2 linked regions of the Sinorhizobium sp. BG8 genome follow. The protein of the gene in region 1 binds, or shares a complex with, the protein of each later gene. Links are inferred from orthologs where the notes say so. Each region holds a gene or a part of one and is shown on either strand. Other genes may lie near its edges. The genes, in order: pnp and F3Y30_RS11315.

Evidence for each region.
Region 2: the proteins of pnp (region 1) and F3Y30_RS11315 are in contact, whole or in part, in a cryo-EM structure (PDB 9QH0), measured with the Escherichia coli proteins. The link is inferred for Sinorhizobium sp. BG8 from one-to-one orthologs.

Annotation. Positions count from the first base shown.
Region 1 is NZ_CP044011.1:917,956-928,540, reverse strand. The notes cover bases 2,476-5,387. They hold pnp (polyribonucleotide nucleotidyltransferase), read right to left. Parts: upstream 5,048-5,387; coding sequence 2,903-5,047; downstream 2,476-2,902. Other genes in these bases: F3Y30_RS04215 (class I SAM-dependent methyltransferase), read right to left, coding at 2,476-2,806. In the rest of the region: fabB (beta-ketoacyl-ACP synthase I), read left to right, coding at 1-867; enoyl-ACP reductase FabI, read left to right, coding at 872-1,678; more of F3Y30_RS04215, read right to left, coding at 1,790-2,475; rpsO (30S ribosomal protein S15), read right to left, coding at 5,405-5,674; F3Y30_RS04200 (sensor histidine kinase), read right to left, coding at 5,839-7,554; tRNA pseudouridine(55) synthase TruB, read right to left, coding at 7,762-8,697; 30S ribosome-binding factor RbfA, read right to left, coding at 8,706-9,116. UniProt on the Escherichia coli protein: Involved in mRNA degradation. Catalyzes the phosphorolysis of single-stranded polyribonucleotides processively in the 3'- to 5'-direction. Also involved, along with RNase II, in tRNA processing.
Region 2 is NZ_CP044011.1:2,404,818-2,415,933, forward strand. The notes cover bases 7,674-11,116. They hold F3Y30_RS11315 (ribonuclease E/G), read right to left. Parts: upstream 10,742-11,116; coding sequence 7,874-10,741; downstream 7,674-7,873. Outside these bases: Asp-tRNA(Asn)/Glu-tRNA(Gln) amidotransferase subunit GatB, read left to right, coding at 1-153; F3Y30_RS11265 (GNAT family N-acetyltransferase), read left to right, coding at 159-656; F3Y30_RS11270 (GNAT family N-acetyltransferase), read left to right, coding at 845-1,309; F3Y30_RS11275 (NADH:ubiquinone oxidoreductase subunit NDUFA12), read left to right, coding at 1,422-1,817; F3Y30_RS11280 (DUF2155 domain-containing protein), read left to right, coding at 1,950-2,333; aat (leucyl/phenylalanyl-tRNA--protein transferase), read right to left, coding at 2,451-3,065; accC (acetyl-CoA carboxylase biotin carboxylase subunit), read right to left, coding at 3,078-4,421; accB (acetyl-CoA carboxylase biotin carboxyl carrier protein), read right to left, coding at 4,432-4,890; aroQ (type II 3-dehydroquinate dehydratase), read right to left, coding at 4,912-5,349; F3Y30_RS11305 (DsbA family protein), read right to left, coding at 5,487-6,215; F3Y30_RS11310 (pyridoxal phosphate-dependent aminotransferase), read left to right, coding at 6,475-7,629. UniProt on the Escherichia coli protein: Endoribonuclease that plays a central role in RNA processing and decay. Required for the maturation of 5S and 16S rRNAs and the majority of tRNAs. Also involved in the degradation of most mRNAs.

The sequences.
Region 1 (10,585 bases):
ACCGAAAAGAACAACAGCCCCAAGCGGATCGGCCCCTTCGCCGTGCCGAAGGCCATGTCTTCGACCGCGTCGGCGACCCTTGCGACCTGGTTCAAGATCCACGGCGTCAACTACTCCATCTCGTCGGCCTGCTCGACTTCCGCGCACTGCATCGGCAATGCCGTGGAAATGATCCAGTGGGGCAAGCAGGACGTGATGTTTGCCGGTGGCCACGAGGATCTCGACTGGTCCATGTCGAACCTGTTCGACGCAATGGGCGCCATGTCCTCCAAGTACAACGACACGCCGGCAACCGCATCGCGGGCCTATGATGCAAGCCGTGACGGCTTCGTGATTGCCGGCGGTGCGGGCGTACTGGTTCTGGAAGAACTGGAGCACGCCAAGGCGCGCGGCGCCAAGATCTACGCCGAAGTCGTCGGCTACGGCGCGACATCAGACGGCTACGACATGGTAGCCCCCTCCGGCGAAGGCGCGATCCGGTGCATGCGCCAGGCGCTTTCGACGGTCAAGGGCGACGTCGACTACATCAATACTCACGGCACCTCCACCCCGGTCGGCGACAGCAAGGAAATCGGAGCGATCCGCGAAGTGTTCGGCTCGAAGCTTCCCTACATCCAGTCGACAAAGTCGCTGACGGGGCATTCGCTGGGAGCCGCCGGCGTCCAGGAATCCATTTACAGCCTGCTGATGATGCAGGCGGGCTTCATCGGCGAAAGTGCACACATCACCGAACTCGACCCGGAATTCGAAGGCGTGCCGATCGTGCGCAAGCGCATCGACAATGCAAAGATCGACACTGCGCTGTCGAACTCCTTCGGATTTGGCGGGACGAACGCCACGCTGGTATTCCAGCGTTACAACGGGTGATGCAATGACTGGCTTGATGAACGGAAAACGCGGCCTCATCATGGGTGTCGCGAACAATCATTCGATCGCATGGGGAATATCCAAGGCACTCGCCAGTCAGGGTGCGGAACTGGCATTCACGTATCAGGGGGAGGCACTCGGAAAGCGGGTCAAGCCTCTCGCCGCTGAGCTTGGTTCAGACTTCCTGCTGCCCTGTGACGTCGAAGACATCGCTTCGGTCGACTCCGTGATTTCGGCGATCAAGGAACGGTGGGGCAAGCTCGACTTCGTGGTTCACGCCATCGGTTTCTCCGACAAGAACGAGCTGAAGGGGCTCTACGCCAATACCAGCCGGGAGAATTTCACCCGGACCATGGTAATCTCCTGCTTCTCCTTTACCGAGATCGCGAAGCGCGCAGCAGAACTTATGAACGAAGGCGGCACGATGTTGACGCTGACCTACAACGGGTCGATGCGCGTCATGCCGAACTACAATGTCATGGGTGTTGCGAAGGCCGCTCTCGAGGCTTCGGTGCGCTATCTGGCGGGCGACTACGGCCCACGCGGAATTCGCGTCAACGCGATCTCGGCTGGCCCGATCCGGACGCTCGCCGGCGCCGGCATTTCCGATGCGCGCGCAATGCTCTCTTGGCAGCAGAAGAACTCTCCGCTGCGCCGCACGGTCACGATCGAAGACGTCGGAAATTCCGCTCTCTACCTGCTCTCCCCCCTGTCCAGCGGCGTGACGGGCGAGATCCACTACGTCGACTCCGGCTACAACATCACCTCGATGCCGGTCCTGGATACGCTGGCGAAGGCGGACGCCGAGTAGGCATGTTCCCCAGCCGGGCGCCGATCTCGATCGCGTCCGGCCTCCTTGCTCCTAAGTCTTGCCAAGGCGATCCGCTTTTTCCCGCGGGACCGGATCGCCCGATGAGCGGCTCTAGCGCCTGCCCCAGAGAACCTTGAAGCGCGCATTGCGCGAGATCTCGCCGCTTTCCTTGAACGCCTCCGACAGCACGGGCTCGTAGGGCAGCCCGCGATTGGCGACGAGCATGAGCCGTCCGCCGACCTTCAATGCCTTGGCCGCCATGCGGATCATTGCCGCTCCGAGGCCGTGGTCTGCCGCATGGCCCTCGTGGAAGGGCGGATTCATCACGATGAGATCGTAGTGGTCGCGAGGCTGCTCGCTCGTCAGGTCGCTCCAGAAGAAGCGTGTGGGGACGTTCGGGCAGTTCTCCGCGATGTTTGCCCTGGCGGCCTCCAGCGCATCGTAGTCGGCCTCGAAGAGATCGACACCCTTGAGGCCCGGAGCGTGCTCCGCAAGCATCACGGAGAGATAACCCCATCCAGCACCGAAATCGGCCGCATGGCCCTTGAAATCGGCAGGGATCCGGGCTGCCAGCATCTCGGATGCGGCGTCGACCCGATCATGCGAGAACATGCCCGGCGTTGCCGTGAAGCGATCCTCAACCCGAACGGAACGGGCCGAAAGCGCCTTGGCTGCTTCGGCAATGTTTGCGGGCCGCTGGAACCAGAATGCGACGCCGTGATACTTGGGCGTGTGGTCGCCCCCAAACTCAAACTGGGCAATGCGCTTGCGGAGAGACTGGATTCCGTCTTCCTTCCCGCCTGCGACGACGATCAGCCCACCTTCCCGGACGCGCCGGAGCGCCTCCGCAATCCGGTCCTCGTTCTGGCCCTTGTGCTTGCCGCACAGGATCAGTGCCCCGTCGTATTCTTCTCCCTCGATGACAGGCGTGACCTGGAGGCGTGCGGCCTCGAGAGCGCGGAAGAGCGAGCGCAACGGCTGGACCGAATGGATCTCCGCCTGAAACCCATCCGGTGCCCTTTGGCCAGCCTCGGCGCCAAGGAACAGATAGCGCTGCCCGGCACCCGGCGGTTCAACGATACCGGCTGCAAAGGGATGATAGAGCGTCTTGAGAGCATCACGCGACATGGCGGGGGGTCCTGGAGGGGGAGCACCAGCTCCCGGTATAAAGAAAGGGGCGCGGAACGTGCCGCTCCGCGCCCCCGGATTTTCATCGAGCCTCGATTACTCGGCGGCTTCGCCGTCGCCCTTCTTCTCGGCAACGACTTCCTTGCCGGTCGCCTGGTCGACGACCTTCATGGAGAGGCGAACCTTGCCGCGCTCGTCGAAGCCCATCAGCTTGACCCAGACCTTGTCGCCTTCCTTGACGACATCCGAGGTCTTAGCGACGCGCTCGGAAGCGAGCTGCGAGATGTGGACGAGACCATCGCGCGGGCCGAAGAAGTTGACGAAGGCGCCGAAGTCGGCGGTCTTGACGACCGTCCCTTCGTAGATCTGGCCAACTTCCGGTTCGGCGACGATCGAGTGGATCCACTTGCGGGCCGCTTCGATTTCCTTGGCCGAGGACGATGCGATCTTGACGGTACCGTCGTCTTCGATGTTGACCTTGGCGCCGGTCTTTTCGACGATCTCGCGGATGACCTTGCCGCCCGAACCGATGACTTCGCGGATCTTGTCGACCGGGATGTTCATGACTTCGATGCGGGGAGCGAACTCGCCGAGTTCCGAACGACTCTCGGTGATTGCCTTGGCCATTTCGCCGAGGATGTGCAGACGACCGCCCTTGGCCTGGTCGAGAGCGACCTTCATGATCTCCTCGGTGATGCCGTCGATCTTGATGTCCATCTGCAGCGAGGTGATGCCGGCGTCGGTGCCTGCAACCTTGAAGTCCATGTCGCCGAGGTGGTCTTCGTCACCGAGGATGTCCGACAGGACGGCGAAGCGCTCGTCTTCCTTGATGAGGCCCATGGCGATACCGGCGACCGGCTTTGCAAGCGGAACGCCCGCGTCCATCAGAGCAAGCGAGGTCCCGCAAACGGTAGCCATCGAGGACGAACCGTTCGACTCGGTGATCTCCGAGACGACACGCAGCGTGTAGGGAAACTGGTCGGCGGCCGGCAGCATCGGGTGGATGGCGCGCCAGGCAAGCTTGCCGTGACCGATTTCGCGGCGGCCCGGGGAACCCATGCGGCCCGTTTCACCGACCGAGAAGGGCGGGAAGTTGTAGTGCAGCATGAAGTTTTCCTTGTACATGCCAGTCAAGGAATCGACGTACTGCTCGTCTTCGCCGGTGCCGAGGGTGGCAACGACGATGGCCTGGGTTTCGCCGCGGGTGAAGAGGGCCGAACCGTGCGTGCGCGGGAGCAGGCCGACTTCTGCGACGATCGGACGGACGGTGACGAGGTCACGGCCATCGATGCGGCTCTTGGTGTCGAGGATGTTCCAGCGAACGATCTTGGCCTGCAGGTGCTTGAAGACCGCGCCGATTTCCTCGGCGGTGTATTCCGGGTTTTCAACGCCTTCGGGCAGGAAGTGCGCCTTGACCTTCGCCTTTACCGCGTCGACGGCTGCGTAGCGGGCGGCCTTTTCAGTGATCTTGTAGGCATCACGCAGTTCTGCCTCGGCAATGCCGAGCATGGCGGTCTCGAGAGCGGAATAGTCTTCCGGCTCGAATTCGCGCGGCTCCTTGGCAGCAACTTCGGCGAGCTTGATGATCGCATCGATAACCGGCTGGAAGCCCTTCTGTCCGAAGACGACGGCGCCGAGCATGATGTCTTCCGGAAGCTCCTTGGCCTCGGATTCGACCATGAGCACAGCTTCCTGGGTTCCGGCAACGACGAGGTCGAGGGTCGACTCGGTCATTTCATCGAGGTGCGGGTTCAGGACGTACTGGCCATTGATGTAGCCGACGCGTGCGCCGCCGATCGGGCCCATGAAGGGAATCCCGGACAGCGTGAGCGCTGCAGAAGCAGCAACCATCGACAGGATGTCGGGGTTGTTCTCGAGGTCGTGCTGAACGACGGTCACGATGACCTGCGTGTCGTTCTTGTAGCCTTCCGGGAACAGCGGGCGGATGGGACGGTCGATCAGGCGAGATACGAGCGTCTCGTTCTCGCTCGGGCGTCCTTCGCGCTTGAAGTAGCCGCCCGGGATCTTGCCGGCGGCATAGGTCTTTTCCTGGTAGTTTACGGTCAGCGGGAAGAAGTCCTGGCCGGGCTTCGGCGCCTTGGCAGAAACGACAGTCGCGAGGACGACGGTTTCGCCGTAGGTGGCAAGCACTGCGCCGTCAGCCTGACGCGCGATCTTGCCGGTTTCGAGCTTGAGCGGGCGGCCCGCCCATTCAATTTCAACCGTATGGGTATCGAACATATCTTGTCCTTCATGTGCGGATCCTGGCACCGCCGCCGCTAGGCGCAGGTGGCTCTGATCCGCATTCATGACACATCATGGGCAAGACAACGGGAGGCTTCGCGCGGAGGGCGAATTCTGCACCGCCCGGCTATGGCGCTTCCCGCCACGCCGGAGACAGGCGAGCGCCTGAAGCATCCTGCAATCCTGCCCCATGACAGGTCATCGGTTGGTTCCGCAGGACCGGCCCACCCGGCCCGCTGGAATAGTCTCGTTCCGATCGGCCGCCCACGGGCAAAGCACGACATGGAACGGTCGGCGGAGAACTCCGCAAAAACAACTGGCGGGCGCTCCGCAAGGAACGCCCGCCAGAAAAACTTAGCGGCGAATGCCCAGTGCAGCAATCAGCTTGCTGTAACGGGACTCGTCCTTCTTCTTGAGATAGTCAAGAAGCGAGCGGCGGCTCGAAACCATCGTCAGAAGACCACGACGGGAGTGGTTGTCCTTCTTGTGGCCCTTGAAGTGTTCCGTCAGGTTGTTGATGCGCTCGGTCAGGATTGCAACCTGGACTTCCGGAGAACCGGTATCGCCTTCGACGGTCGCGTATTCCTTGATCAGCGCAGCCTTGCGCTCAGCAGTGATCGACATCGAATGATCCTTTCATCAATGGAGGACTTGGGTCGCCAATTGCCGGGATGTCGTCCAGCAATGGCCATGAAGGCAGACGGGCCAGGCCCGAATGCTGGGCGTGCCTATAAACCATTCAGCCACGAAATGGAAGGGGAGATACCGGCCCCCAAAAGCGTGCGCCGTCAGCCTTGCTCGCCGTCCGCAACCTCCGGATGATCCGCCGCCCTGAGGTTCCGCGACGGTATGCTGACATTCCACTCGATTCCATCTTCGTGCATTTGCCGTTCGAGCGTCGCGTCAAGGGCCATGCTGAGCATCCGCTCGAGAACCGTGCTGCCGAAACCCTTCCGATCACTGGCGCGGTGTTCCGGCTCGATCTCAGCACCGCGCTCGCGCCAGACGATGCGAAGGGTCTCGCCGTCATCGGTCCAAGTGAGGGTGACGGTTCCGTCGCTATTGGCAAAGGCGCCGTATTTCGTGGCGTTGGTCGCAAGCTCGTGCAACGCCATGCCGAGGGTTTGCGATGTCTGCGCATCGAGAAGAACCTCGGGTCCCGCGATCGTCAGGCGGCGCGGCTCGTCGGGAGCGAAGGGCTTCAGCTGGTTTCGGGCGAGATCGGCGAAATTCACGCCCTGGCTGGCATTGTCGATCATCAGGTCGGTCGACCGGGCGAGCCCCGCAACCCGCTTGCGGAAAGCATCGGCGAATTCGCTCGCCGATTCCGCCTTGTTTGCGGACTGGTTGAGCATCGCCTGAATCACCGTAAGCTGGTTTTTCGAACGATGGGCCACCTCGCGCATCAGGAACCGCACTTCCCCCTCGGCTCTCCTGCGGGCATCCGAAGCCGTCGAGAGGGCACGTGAGACCGTCTCGAGCTCGGCGACCGCGTGACGGCGCGGAGGAATTCGCTTGCCTTCTCCGAGCTTGCGGGCATCGCTCGCCAGCATCCTCACATCGCGCGAGACAATCCGTGCGATGGCGAGACCTCCGCAAGCAGCGATCACGGCGAAGACAAGGCCTCCGATCGTGAGCCAGAGGAACGAAGCCTCGGCAGGCGCCTGCACCGCCGAAGCCTTGGCCCAGGCGATGATCTTCCAGCCGGTCACGGCAGAGAATTCCGTCACGACACGATATTCTTCGCCGCCATGGGACATCGTACTCACGCCGAGCCTGAGGGATGGGACGACCTGCAGGAAGAAGGGTGCTCCGGTCTGCTGGGTCGTATCGGTCGAAACGATCACGTTGCCTGCGCCATCAAGAACGGCGGCGCTCCAGCCCGGGGAAAGAATGTCCCGGTTGACCGCATTCTCCAGGCTTTCGGCATTTTTGGTCAGAGTGAGCAACATGCTTTCGCCGGAGGCAAGGCGCACCGGTTGATAGACGTTGAACACCCACTTCTGGGCCGTCTTGCCGAAGAAGAGGTTGGAGACAGCGAGCGTATCGCGCTCGAACACATCCTCGGCAGTCTCGGGGTCGGACGTCGGACCGAGAGGCGCGCCGTAACTCACGCGCGTGTTCAGAACCTGATGGAGGTTCCGGTCGATCAGCAGGAAGTGGGTATTACTGCCGGCGAGCGCCTTGACGGCCTGCGCATGCAGCTCCTCGAAGTTGCCTTTCTGAAGGTGATCGGAGGTCGAGAGGAAATTCAGTGTCGAGACCATGCCCGACACTTCGCGCTCCACCACCCGATTGACGGCACCTGTGGATGTCCGGAGCAGGGATTCTAAGATCCTCTCCTGCGCCTCGTTCGTGCGCTCCACGACGATAATGGCAAAGAGAAACGCCGGAACGACGACGACGAGGATGAGGCAGACCATGTAAAAGGCAATCGGCCGGTGCAGCCACCTGCGCCAGAACGAGCGGAGAGCCTTCTCGGAAGGCGCTGTTGCCTCTTTCATTGCGATCGTCACCGGCCACCCTTTCTGCCCGGTGCCAGGCCGCGCCGTGCCCTTAGCCAGCGAAAGAGCTTGACGTATTGAGCGTGCATGCCCGACACGCGACGACTTCAGGCGCCTATAAAGCCGCGCCCGTCAGGGGAAATCAAGTGGCGATATTTCGCGCGCTCGCCCGGACCGGGCGAGGCGCCTTCGTGAAGAGACCCGCCGTCAACCGGCGAAGACCCTCTTCGGGCGAAACTCCCCGCCACCCACTTCGCCGATAGCGACGAGCTTGCCGCGCGCGGTCGCATAGGCTTCGTCCGCCGATACGGGAGCGTCGCGGCCCCGCAGGATGATCGGATTGCCCATCCGCAGCCGATGCGCCTGGTCTTCGCTGACCGCGACATGCGGAAGGTCGGAAAGTGCCTCCGCCGTGTCGATCAGGAACTCGTCCAGTGCGGCCAGCCGCTCCGCGTCGTCCTCGATGGACTCCAGCGCCACCAGATCCGCAAGCGGCACCATGTCCTCCTCGCCGAACGGGGCGACGAAGGTACGGCGTAGCGAGGAAACGTGACCGTAGCACCCGAGGTCCCGACCGAAATCACGCGCGAGCGCACGCACGTACGTGCCCTTTCCGCATTCGACCTCGAAGTGTGCAGTGTTCTCGTCCGGGCATCCGACCAGAGTCAGCCGGTGAATCTCGACCTCGCGCGACGGGATCTCGACGGTCTCGCCTTCCCGGGCGAGATCGTAGGCGCGCTCGCCTTCGATCTTGATCGCTGAAAACTGCGGCGGAATTTGCTGGATTGTCCCCGTGTAGGCGGGAATTAGCGCGTGAATGGCCTCTGCGGTGGGGCGATCCGAGCTGCTTCGTGTCACGTCGCCTTCCAGATCGTCCGTCGACCGCTCCTCGCCCCAGGTCACCGTGAACTCATAGATCTTGCGACCATCCATGACATAGGGAACCGTCTTGGTGGCATCGCCGAGAGCAATCGGCAGCATGCCGGAAGCAAGGGGGTCAAGGGTTCCCGCATGTCCGGCCTTCTGGGCCTTGAAGAGCCACTTGATCTTGGAAACTGCTTCCGTCGACCCGAAGTCGAAGGGCTTGTCGAGGATGAGCCATCCGGAAACCGGGCGCCCCTTGGGTTTGCGTGGTTTGGACATCTGTACTTCTATTGTTCTTCGTTCTCGTCGCCTGCGGAGAGGTCGCGCGCGACCTCTGGGGAGCGCAGGAGCTCATCGATCTTCTTGTAATTGTCAAAGCTGGTATCGTCGCGGAAGCGCACGTCCGGCATGTATTTCATCTGCCGCAACTGCGGGCCAAGGCGGCCGCGAATGTATTTCGCGTTGCGGTTCAGGGCTTCGATCACTGTGGTGTGGTCGGCCACCCCAAGCGGCGTGACATAGGCCGTGGCGTGCTTCAGGTCCGGAGACATGCGTACCTCCGAAATCGAGATCACCGTCTTCTCTATCAGCGGATCGCGCACTTCGCCGCGCTGAAGGATCTGGGTGATCGCTGCGCGCACCTGTTCGCCAACACGAAGCATGCGCTGCGACGGCGCGGAAGTCGTTGCCTTGGTCATGGTCTGTGGTCTCTGTCTGCCGTCAGCCGGCCCTGGGGTTCGAACCCTTGTCAAAAGAGAGGGTGAAATGAACCTTTTGTGTCAAAAGGTCAAGACACGGGTGGCCGGCAGGGCGAGAAGCCTTCCGTCCACCGCCTTGATCGGGTCAGGGAAGGACAATGCCGCCTCGCGGCCATGAACCCTTCTGATACAGGAAGGGGCGCCGAAGCGCCCCTTGCCGTCGTATGAATAATTGGCCGCTATCAGAGCGTGCGCGTGACATGCTCGACGCGGAAGCACTCGATCTGGTCGCCGGCGCGGATGTCTTCGTAGTTCTCGAAGGCCATGCCGCATTCCTGGCCGACATTGACTTCCGAGACCTCGTCCTTGAAGCGCTTGAGCGTCTTGAGCTTGCCTTCGTGGATGACGACGTTGTCGCGCACGAGACGCACGCCCACACCACGCTCGACCTTGCCTTCGGTGACGCGGCAACCCGCGACCTTGCCGACCTTGGTGATGTTGAACACTTCCAGGATCTCGGCATAGCCGAGGAAGGTTTCGCGGCGTTCGGGCGAGAGCAGGCCGGACATGGCCGCCTTCACGTCATCCACCAGATCGTAGATGATGTTGTAGTAGCGGATTTCGATGCCCTGACGCTCGGCGAGCGAGCGAGCCTGTGCGTTCGCGCGGACGTTGAAGCCGATGATCGCGGCGTTGGACGCTTCGGCGAGCGAAATGTCCGATTCCGTGATGGCGCCGGCGCCGGAATGCACGATGCGCACCCGCACTTCGTCGGTACCGAGCTTTTCGAGCGCGCCGGCAATGGCTTCGATGGAGCCTTGCACGTCGCCCTTGATCAGCAGCGGGAACTCCTTGAGGCCGGAGCTCTGGAGCTGGCTCATCATCTGTTCCAGCGAGCCACGCGAACCCGACTGGCGCGCCACCTGCTTTTCGCGGGCGAGGCGCTGGCGGTACTCGGAAATCTCGCGGGCGCGACCTTCGTTCTCGACCACGGCGAACTTGTCACCGGCGGCCGGCGTGCCCGAAAGGCCGAGCACTTCGACCGGCATCGACGGGCCAGCTTCCTTGACGTGTTCGCCCTTGTCATTGACGAGAGCGCGCACGCGGCCCCACTGGTCGCCGGCGACGAGGATCTGGCCAGGACGCAGCGTACCCGTCTGCACGAGAACTGTGGCGACGGCGCCGCGACCGCGATCGAGCTGGGCTTCGACGACGACACCTTCCGCGGTGCGGTTCGGGTTCGCCTTGAGGTCGAGGATTTCGGCCTGGAGCAGGATCGCCTCGAGCAGCTTGTCGAGGTTCGTGCCGTTCTTGGCCGAGACTTCCACGTCAAGCGTTTCACCGCCCATGGATTCGACGAAGACCTCGTGCTGGAGGAGCTGCGTGCGAACGCGCTGGGCGTCGGCGGACGGCTTGTCGATCTTGTTGATCGCCACGATGATCGGAACACCCGCCGCCTTGGCGTGGTT
Region 2 (11,116 bases), 1.5 Mb from region 1 along the record:
ATCGCCGCCAATCCCGACCAGGTGGCCAAGGTGCAGGCAAAGCCCTCGCTTGCCGGCTGGTTCGTCGGTCAGGTCATGAAGGCAACGGGCGGCAAGGCCAACCCGCAGGCCGTTCAGGCGCTCGTCAAGGCCAAGCTCGGCCTCGAGGACTGACCCCGATGTTCTTCGTCCGCACCGCATCGGAGCGTGATCTGGCCAAGGTCAGCACGCTCCTCGGTGAGACATGGCACGCGACCTACGACGCGCTCTACGGCGCCGACAAGGTCGCGGAGCTGACGGCGAGATGGCATTCCGTGCCGGCGCTTAAAGCGCAGCTTGCCCGGAAGAATTCGGAGTTCGTGGTCGCCGACAACGGCAAGGAGATCGGCGGCATGGGATATGCCGCGATGTCCGATACCCTGCGGAAAGGTGCCATTCTGCATCAGCTCTACGTGCTGCCGAAGTTCCAGCGCCAGGGCGTCGGCCGCGAGATGTTCGCCGAGCTCGAGACATGCTTTCCCGATGCGGAGATCATGCAGTTGGAGGTGGAGCCGCAGAACCATGCCGCGATAGGTTTCTATCTGGCGCACGGCTTCGTGAAAACCGGCGATACGGCCAGTTGCAACGATGCCCAGTCGGGCATTCCCGCGCTCATCATGCAGAAGTCGCTGCTCTGACGCGCATCTCCCCGATGTGTTCACCGATTCCGGCACAAGACAGCGTAAAAACAACACGTTAAAGCCTGCGTAGCGAGTTCGGCCGTTCGCGGCACACGTTGGAAATCTTTCACTCCGCTGTCACATTCCCTTCGTGGAACGATGCCAAGTGTCCCGTCGACACGAGGAGTTCGCACGACATGGATGGAATGGCGCACACAACCACGATACGGACCGCAACGCGCGCCGACCTTCGGGCGCTGATTGCGATCTTTGCCGCGGACGCCCTCGGCGGCCATGGCGATACGACGGAAGAGAGGGCTTACGACGACTACGTGAGAGCCTTCGACCGGATCGAGGCTTCGCCGAACGACACGCTCTTCGTCGCCGAGATCGGCGGCGAAATCGTCGGGACGTTCCAGACGACGGTTCTCTCCAGCCTGCCCGGCCGAGGAAGTTCTAGCCTGCTGCTGGAGGCGGTCCAGACGCGGCAGGATCGGCGGGGGCGGGGGATCGGCGAGGCCATGATCCGCTTTGCCATCGAAGAGGCGCGCCGTCAGGGGCTGGGCAAGATTCAACTGACCTCCAACGCGGTTCGCAAGGATGCCCATCGGTTCTATGCGCGCCTGGGCTTCGAGCCATCGCATATCGGCTTCAAGCTCCGGCTGAAATGAAGGGTGAAACAGCGGGAATCGCTGGACATTGCGGCGGTGGCGCGCCATAAGCGCAGTGTGTAATTCGAGAAGGAGTGGCACTCCGTGCTGCTCTGCCAAGGACGGCGATCCCATGAAGCTTCTTCTGCAAATCTTTACCTGGTGGAACAACCAGACGATCGGAACGCGCTTTCACACCTGGCGCTTCGGCACCAAGGTCGGTGAAGACGAATTCGGCAACGTCTACTATCAGGGCGGCAAGGACTCCGAGGGCCGTACAAGGCGCTGGGTCATCTACAACGGTTATGCCGACGCATCGGCAATTCCTCCCGGCTGGCATGGTTGGATGCACCATCGCACCGACGTTTCGCCGGCGGATGAGGAATACAAGCCGCGCGAATGGCAGAAGACCCACCGTGCAAACGGCACCGGTAGTGCTCAGGCCTATCGTCCGCCGGGCTCGCTTGCCGTCACCGGCGAACGTCCTCGCGTCACGGGTGACTACGACGCCTGGTCGCCGCGCTCCTGATACAGATTGGCCACATTTGCCCGGTAGCGCATGGCTGAAGATAAAAGGCTGCGCGACCGCAGGAGAATGGCACAGATGAAATTTACGGACAGCCTGAGAACTGTTTGCGCGGGAGCAGCGGCAGCCGTGACGATGGGTGCTGTCCTTCTGGCGGCGCTTCCGGCCGAGGCGACGCGCATCTCCAATCCCGTCGCGGTATTCTCCGGCATCGACAAGATTACCGGCCGCATCACGAGCTTCGACGTCTACATCGGCGAGACCGTCCAGTTCGGTGCCCTGCAGGTCACTCCGCGCGTCTGCTACAATCGCGACGATACGGAAGCGCAGAAGGTGACGACCTTCGTGGAGGTCGACGAAATCACGCTCGACCGCAAGATCCGCCGCATCTTCACCGGATGGATGTTCGCCGACAGCCCCGGTCTCAATGCCGTCGAGCATCCGGTCTATGACGTGTGGCTCGTCGAGTGCAAGGTGAAGTCCGACGTTCCTCCGCCGGAAACCACACAGACGCAGTAGGCCGGGTATTTCGGCCAGCGGATCCCATCGCTCAAGCCTGGGCCAGTGCGGCAACGCTCTCTGGATTTCAAATGAAAACGATGGAGCGAGTTCGGCGCCGGGCGCCCGATCCCCGCTTCAGAAGCGCAGGTGCGGCGAGGAGAGGGCTCTTGCGAGCAGGTCCTCGTACTTGTGCTTGGGCACGTCGATCGCCCCGAAGGACTTCAGGTGTTCGGTGGTGAACTGCGTATCAAGCAGCCGGAAGCCCTTCGCCTTCATCCGTTCGACGAGATAGACGAGGCATATCTTGGAGGCGTCCGTGCGCCGGGAGAACATGCTTTCACCGAAGAACGCAGCCCCCAGCGAAACGCCATAGAGACCACCGACGAGATGGTCGCCTTCCCAGGCCTCGACGGAATGGGCATGTCCCATGTGATGGAGCGTGGAGTAGAGGGCCTTGATCTTCCGGTTAATCCAGGTGGACGGCCGGTCCGGTGCAGCTTCGGCACAGGCGGCAATCACTGCGTCGAATGCGGTGTCGACGCGGATGTCGAAGGGCTTCTTTCGGATCGTCTTGGCGAGGCTGCGCGAGACGTGAAACTTGTCTAGCGGAATGATGCCGCGCATGTCGGGCTCGACCCAGAAGAGTTCCGGGTCGTCTGCCGAGTCAGCCATCGGGAAGAGGCCGATGGAGTAGGCGCGCAGGAGAAGTTCCGGCGTTATGTCCGGTTGTCTGCTGCGTCGCCCCGCCATCGCGGTTCATCCTCAGTGGGAGGTTTTGGCCAGATAGGTCTCCAGCCAATGGATGTCGTAGTCACCATTGGCGATGTCCTGGTTGGATACGAGATCCTGGAACAGCGGCAATGTCGTCTTGATACCATCTACCACGAATTCGTCGAGAGCGCGACGCAGACGCATCATGCATTCGACACGGGTGCGTCCGTGAACGATCAGTTTGCCGATCAGGCTGTCGTAGTACGGAGGAATCCGATAGCCCTGATAGGCGCCGGAATCGATGCGCACTCCAAGACCACCCGGTGCGTGGAAATGCGTGATCGTGCCGGGCGAGGGCACGAAGGTACGTGCATCCTCGGCATTGATGCGGCATTCGATCGCGTGTCCGGAGAAGACGATATCTTCCTGGCGGACCGAGAGCCCGCCGCCGGAGGCGACGCGGATCTGCTCGTGTACGAGATCGATTCCGGTAATGGCCTCGGTGATCGGGTGTTCCACCTGGAGACGCGTGTTCATTTCGATGAAATAGAACTCGCCGTTCTCGTAGAGGAATTCGATGGTGCCGGCACCGCGGTACTTCAGCTTCTTCATCGCATCGGCGCAGACCTGGCCGATCTTCATCCGCTGTTCGACGTTGAGGGCAGGGGAGTTCGCTTCTTCCCAGACCTTCTGGTGGCGCCGCTGGAGCGAGCAATCGCGTTCACCGAGGTGGATCGCATTGCCTTCGCCGTCGCCAACAATCTGCACCTCGATGTGCCGCGGCTGGCCAAGGTACTTTTCCATGTAGACCGCGTCGTTGCCGAATGCGGCCGCAGCCTCGGCGCGTGCCGTCGAAATGGCTTCGTCCAGGTCGGCCTCGGTCCTGGCGACCTTCATGCCGCGTCCGCCGCCGCCGGCGGTCGCCTTGATCAGGACAGGGAAGCCAATCTTGCGGGCGATCTCCCGCGCGTTCTCCGGCTTGACCTCGCCGTCCGAGCCCGGAACCACGGGAATGCCAAGCTCTTCCGCCGTCTTCTTGGCGGTGATCTTGTCACCCATGATGCGGATGTGCTCGGCGGTCGGCCCGATGAAGGTTATGCCGTGCGCATCGAGGATCTCAGCGAACTTCGCATTTTCCGACAGGAAGCCGTATCCCGGGTGCACCGCATCCGCGCCCGTGATCTCGCAGGCAGCGACGATCTGGTGGATGTTCAGGTAGCTTTCGCGCGAGGGCGGCGGGCCGATGCAGACGCTTTCGTCGGCAAGGCGGACGTGCATCGCGTCGGCATCCGCCGTCGAGTGCACGGCGACTGTGGCGATGCCGAGCTCCTTGCAGGCCCTGAGGACCCGGAGGGCGATTTCGCCGCGGTTGGCTATGAGGATCTTGGAAATCATGAGCCTGGCCTTACTCGATGACGATCAGCGGTTCGCCATACTCGACCGGGGCAGCGTCTTCCACGAGGATTTCAACGACCTTGCCGGAACGCGGCGCCGGAATCTGGTTCATCGTCTTCATGGCTTCGATGATGAGGATCGTCTGGCCCTCGGTGACAGTCGCGCCGACTTCGACGAACGGACGGGCGCCCGGTGCCGCGGCAAGATAGGCGGTTCCGACCATCGGTGCGGTGACCGCGTTCTTGTTGGTACGAGCGGTCTCGGCAGCCGGTGCAGCGACGGAAACCGCAGCCACCGGTGCTGCCACAGCCGGAACCGGCGCGGAAACGTATTGCGGCGTGCCGGCGCGCGAGACGCGGATGCGCAGGTCGTCCTGCTCCACTTCGATCTCGGTCAGATCGGTCTCGTTGAGGATATTGGCAAGATCGCGGATCAGCGTCTGGTCGATACCCTGTTTCTTGTCAGCCATGGGAAAAGCCTCTTTTTCTTGTTATTTCGTGATGTTGGAAAGCGCGTTCAGCGCAAGGATGTAGCTGTGGGCGCCAAATCCGCAGATGACGCCCTTGACCGCGGGAGCGATCATGGATTTGTGCCGGAATTCTTCGCGCGCATGGATGTTCGAAAGATGCAGCTCGACGACCGGGACCGAGATCGAGCGGATCGCATCGTGCATCGCGATGGACGTATGTCCATAGGCGCCGGGATTGATGGCGATGCCCGCCGCCTTGCTCCCGGCCTCGTGGATCCAGTCGACGAGCGTGCCCTCGTGGTTGGATTGCCGGAAATCGATGTCGAAGCCGAGTTTGGCGCCTTCGTCGCGGCAAAGCGCTTCTATGTCCGCGAGCGTCTGCCCGCCATAGATACCGGGCTCGCGTTTGCCGAGCATATTGAGGTTAGGTCCGTTGAGCACGAAAAACGTGGATGCCATTCGAAATTCCGCATGCTGGATCGAAATTTACCTATAGACCGGCGGTCCCTGCAGGGAAAGCCCCAACACGGGTATGCAAGCTTGTCCACAAGTGGGATTGGCTCAACACGATCGGGATGGCCGAATGATGGCGGTCTTCAGCATGCCGTCTGGCCGCAGGCGCGCACGTTGGCGACCTTGTCCTCTATGGCCTCGGAACCGATGGCGCCGAACACAGCCTCCTTGCCGATGATGTAGGAGGGCGTGCCGGTGATGCCGAGACTGTTTGCAAGCGAGTAGGTCGCGCGCACCGCATCGTCATGGGGCTTTTCTTCCATCGCCTTGCGGATGTCCGCCTCGGTGACGCCAAGCTTGACGGCGACCTCGATGGCGCTCTCTTCCGTGGCGCGGCCTTCTCCCCCGAGCAGCGTGCGGTGGAACTCGCCATATTTTTCGGGAGCGAGGTCGCGGAATGCGGCGCTTACCTTGTGGGCGGCAAGCGAATCGGGGCCGAGAATCGGCAATTCCTTGAGCACGAAGCGGACGTTCTTGTCCTTGGCCAGGATGTCATCCATGTCGGACAGCGCCCGCTTGCAATAGCCGCAGTTGTAGTCGAAGAACTCGACGACCGTGACATCGCCATCCGGATTGCCGAGCGTGACGTCGTTCTTTGACGAGAAGATCTCCTTCTCGTTGTCAACTATCGCGGCCTGGGCCTGAGCCTGCTGGGCCTTCGCCTGCTTGTCCTGGAGGGCTTCCTGAACGTCTATGAGGATTTCGGGATTGGCGAGGAGGTATTCCTTGATATAGGCGCCGATCTCTTCCTTCTGCTTGTCGTCAAGCGCGAAAGCCTGCAGGGGCACTGCCGTGCCGAGAGCGAGCGCCATGGCGCCGGCCGCCAGGGATTGAGCCAATTTCATTGCCGTTACAGTCCTCGTCAAATCGCAGAGCCGGGTGCTCCGTCACATCCATGTCGCGCGCAGCCAGCGTCGCGTGGCGCTTTCCGCCATTCGGTGATTCGAACTTACGGCGGCTGCCCGGCAAACGAAACTGCAAAAGCGGCGGAATTCCGGTGGTCGCGGGATTGTGAACAGGTGATTCTTGCGGCACAGGAAACGGCGATGCACAGATAACGGGATGCCTTCGATGAAATTTTCCAGACGCAGCGCAGTCGAGCCCTTTCACGCCATGGACGTTCTGGCGGAGGCGACGAGACGCAGGTCGGCCGGCCATCCCGTCATTTCCATGGCTGTTGGCCAGCCGGTGCATCCTGCGCCCCAGGCAGTGCTTGCAGCGGCCCGCACCGCCCTCGAGCATGGTCGCATCGGCTATACCGACGCCCTCGGGCTTCAGGCGCTGCGCCAGGCGATCGCGGACGACTACCGGACACGGCATGGCGTTTCGGTCGATCCCGGCCGCATCGCCGTGACCACCGGTTCGTCGGCCGGCTTCAATCTCGCGTTTCTCGTCCTCTTCGATCCGGGCGACCGGGTTGCGATCGCCCGCCCGGGTTATCCCGCCTACCGCAACATTCTCGCCGCGCTCGGAATCGAGACGGTGGAGATTGAGGTGAGCGCAGAGAATGGCTTCACCTTGACCCCTGAGAGCCTCGAGAAGGCCCAGAGCGAAAGCGGCAAGAAGCTCGATGGCGTGCTTCTCGCCAGTCCGGCGAACCCCACGGGAACGGTGACGGGCAGGGACAACCTGAAAGCCCTTGCTGACTATTGCACCGCAAACGGCATCGCCTTCATTTCCGACGAGATCTACCATGGCCTCACCTTTGTCGGGCAGGAGACGACGGCTCTTGAACTGACCGACCAGGCGGTCGTCATCAATTCCTTCTCCAAGTACTATTGCATGACGGGCTGGCGCATCGGCTGGATGGTTCTCCCGGAGGAACTCGTCCGCCCGATAGAGCGCGTCGCCCAGAGCCTCTACATCTCGGCCCCGGAACTCTCCCAGATCGCAGCCGCCGCAGCCTTCGGCGCCACGGAGGAACTTGATCGGTACCGGGATGCCTACCGCCGCAATCGCGACATGCTCGCCCGGCGCCTGCCCGAACTCGGCCTGTCGATCGCTTCCCCGATGGATGGTGCATTCTACGCCTATGCGGACGTGAGCCGCTTCACCAACGACAGCATGGCTTTCGCGCGAAAGATGCTCGCCGAGATCAACGTCGCGGCGACGCCGGGGTTCGACTTCGATCCCATCGAGGGACACCGCACGATGCGGTTCTCCTATGCCGGAAGCTACGACGACATGGTGGAAGCCATGGACCGGATCGGCGCCTGGCTCGAATAGACGATCTTCACAAAACAGACATTTCGTATCGTCCGGGAGAGTTCGGGAGCGACTGCCTGCCTGACGCGTGCGGCAGTGCGCCCAATCGTGTCGCAGCGTCGGCGCGCACAAGCTGCGCCTCCCTGATACATGGTTCTAAAGGCGCGGACCTCGGAACCCGCATCCATCTTTAGGTCTCATAAAACGAAAGAACCCGGCACTAAGCCGGGTTCGCTCGTATGTCTGTGTGAAGTCGCGCGGTGTCTCAGAAGAAACCCTTGCGCTGCCACCATCCGCCCTTCTTGGGCTTGTCTGCCTTTTCCTCGTCTTCCTGCTTGGAGGAAGAGGTCACGACAGGCGCGCTTGCAATGTTTGCCAGGTCGCGGTTGGCACGAACGGGCTTCGCATCGTCGAGCACAGCGGCAGCTTCCTCGACTTCCGGCTCCGGAGCCGGCTTTGCCTCGGCGGCAGCGTCGGTCTCCACGGGCTGGGCCTCGACTACCGCCTGTGCGGTCTGGTCGACGTCCACCGCTTCCTTGGCCTTTGCCTTAGGCTTGCGGGTACGCTTCGGCTTGGCCGGAGCTTCTTCCGCAGGCGCTTCCACGGCTTCGGCAGGTGCTTCGGCGGCCACCGCGGTGGGGGCGGGCAGTTCCTCGACCGGTATGACCGCTGCAACGGCACCGGCGTCTCCGGCGTCGCTCACATGGTCCTCGGTCTCGTCGTCGGCTTCGTCCGCCGTCGCTTCGAGATCGGCGCCTTCGGCACCCTCCGGACGGTTTCGACGACCGCCGCGCTTGCCGCGCCGGCGACGCTTGCGCTTCTGCTGTTCGCTCACGCTTTCGGCGCTCGCATCGCTCGCAGCCGCGGCCTCGTCGCCTTCATCCTCGTCTTCGCCGAGTTCGTCATCGGCAGCCTCGCCACCGAACGATGCAGTGTCGGCGCCCTCGGCACCTTCGCCGCCTTCACGGCCGCCACGTCCGCGGCGCCGGCGACGGCGCTTGCGCTTGCGGCCGTTCTGGTCGTCCTGCTGCTGCTGCGCTGCCGCGGCAGGACGGCTCTCGATGACTTCCTCTTCGTCGATCTCTTCCTCGACGGGAATGTCTTCCTCTTCTTCCGGCTCCGGCTCGAAGTGAAGGATCTGTTCGATCTTCACCGGGTTTTCCACCGGTTCGCCGCGGTCGATCGCGAAGTGCTGTGCACCCACATGCGCATCGGCCTCGATGATGATCTGGACGCCGAAGCGGGCTTCGTAGTCCGTGATCGTGCCGCGCTTGTAGTTCAGTAGATAAAGCGCGATGTCCGGGATCGTGCGGACGGTGATGTTGTGCGTGGTGTTCTTGAGCAGGTATTCCTCGATGCCGCGCAGCACATGGAGCGCGACCGAGGACTGCGAGCGGATATGGCCCGTGCCGTTGCAGTGCGGGCAGGTCTGCATCGTGCTTTCGAGAACCGACGCGCGAATGCGCTGGCGGGACATCTCGAGCAGGCCGAAGTGCGAGATGCGGCCGACCTGGATGCGGGCGCGATCGTTCTTCAGATGGTCCTTGAGGCGCTTTTCGACCGCGCGGTTGTTGCGCTTCTCCTCCATGTCGATGAAGTCGATGACGACGAGACCGGCAAGGTCGCGAAGGCGCAGCTGGCGCGCGACTTCCTCGGCTGCCTCGAGGTTTGTCTGCAGCGCCGTCTCTTCGATCGAATGCTCGCGGGTGGAGCGTCCGGAGTTGACGTCGATCGATACGAGGGCTTCGGTCTGGTTGATGATGATGTAGCCGCCGGACTTGAGGGTCACCTGGGGCTGCAGCATGCGGTCGAGCTGGGCTTCGATGCCCGACCGGGAGAAGATCGGATGCACGTCGCGGTAGGGCTGGACGACCTTCGCGTGGCTCGGCATCAGCATCTTCATGAAGCCCTTGGCTTCCTTGTAGCCTTCCTCGCCGGCAACGATGATCTCGCCGATGTCCTTGTTGTAGAGATCGCGGATCGAGCGCTTGATCAGGCTGCCTTCCTCATAGACGAGGCAGGGAGCCGTCGAACTCAGTGTAAGCGTACGGACGTTCTCCCAAAGGCGCATCAGGTATTCGAAGTCGCGCTTGACCTCGACCTTGGTGCGGTTGGCACCGGCGGTGCGCAGGATGACGCCCATACCCTGCGGCACTTCGAGGCCGCGGGCGATTTCCTTCAGGCGCTTGCGGTCCTGGAGATTGGTGATCTTGCGGGAAATGCCGCCGCCACGCGCCGTGTTCGGCATGAGAACCGAATAGCGGCCGGCAAGCGAGAGATAGGTCGTGAGCGCAGCACCCTTGTTGCCGCGTTCTTCCTTGGCGACCTGCACCAGCAGGATCTGGCGCCGCTTGATGACTTCCTGAATCCGGTACTGCTTGCGGGGCCTGCGTGCAGCACGATCGGGAACCTCTTCCATCGCGTCTTCCGCGCCGACGGATTCGATCACTTCCTTCTCTTCGTGGCCGTGATCGTCGTCGTCATCGTCGTCGTCGCGATTGCGGCGGCCGTCGAGCGACTCGGAGACTTCATCCGTGTCGACAACCGCGGCCATGCTGCCGGACGGGGTTTCGCCGTCATCGGATTGTTCTGCGGCGGCCGCTTCTTCGGCTGGCTGCTCTGTCTCTTCGCTTGCCGCTGCCTTGGTGCGCGCCTTGCGGGTGCGGCGTGGCTTGGCCTTCGGCTTTTCCTCGACAACCTCTGCTTCGACGGAAACCTCTTCCGCTACCGCCACTTCGACGACAGGCTGGTCGGTTTCGGCAGCTTCGGTTTCCACCGACGACTCTTCGCTCGCCTTGACGTCAGTTCCGGTCTCGATCTGCTCGATGTCGTTGTCGTGCCGGTGTTCTTCGGCCTCGGCCCTCAGAAGGGCCTGCCGGTCCGCCAGCGGGATCTGATAGTAGTCCGGATGGATTTCCGCGAAGGCCAGGAAGCCGTGACGGTTTCCGCCGTAATCGACGAAGGCGGCCTGCAGCGACGGTTCGACCCGCGTGACCTTGGCAAGGTAGATGTTGCCGCGGATCTGTTTCTTGTGCTCCGACTCGAAGTCGAATTCTTCTATGCGGTTCCCGCGAACGACGACAACCCGCGTCTCCTCGGCGTGAGACGCATCAATAAGCATTTTCTCTGCCATGTAGTTTCTGCTCCTCGGCGCGGCCTTGTTCCCTCAGGCAGCGAGCTCCTCATGGGAGGCGTGCCTGCGGATGGCGACCTGGCGCCGGATATGTAAGTTCTCGCCGGGTGAGGGAGCAGCAGACAGGGACTGGCCGGTACGGGAGCGTTCCGGAGCCTGTTAACTTCTGACGAATACCGCTGCGACGACATCAATGACCGAACGAGAATGCCAATGCCTAGACCTAGTGGTCCGATGAAACATGCCCCTGAGGGCGACTGGTGGAGATCCACCCCTAACTGGTCCGGCCACCGCCGGATTACCGCGATTCATTAGTATGCAGGAATAGAGCGCTGCGACGGCGGATGAATGCCCGGTTCGGCGCCACCTCCACCA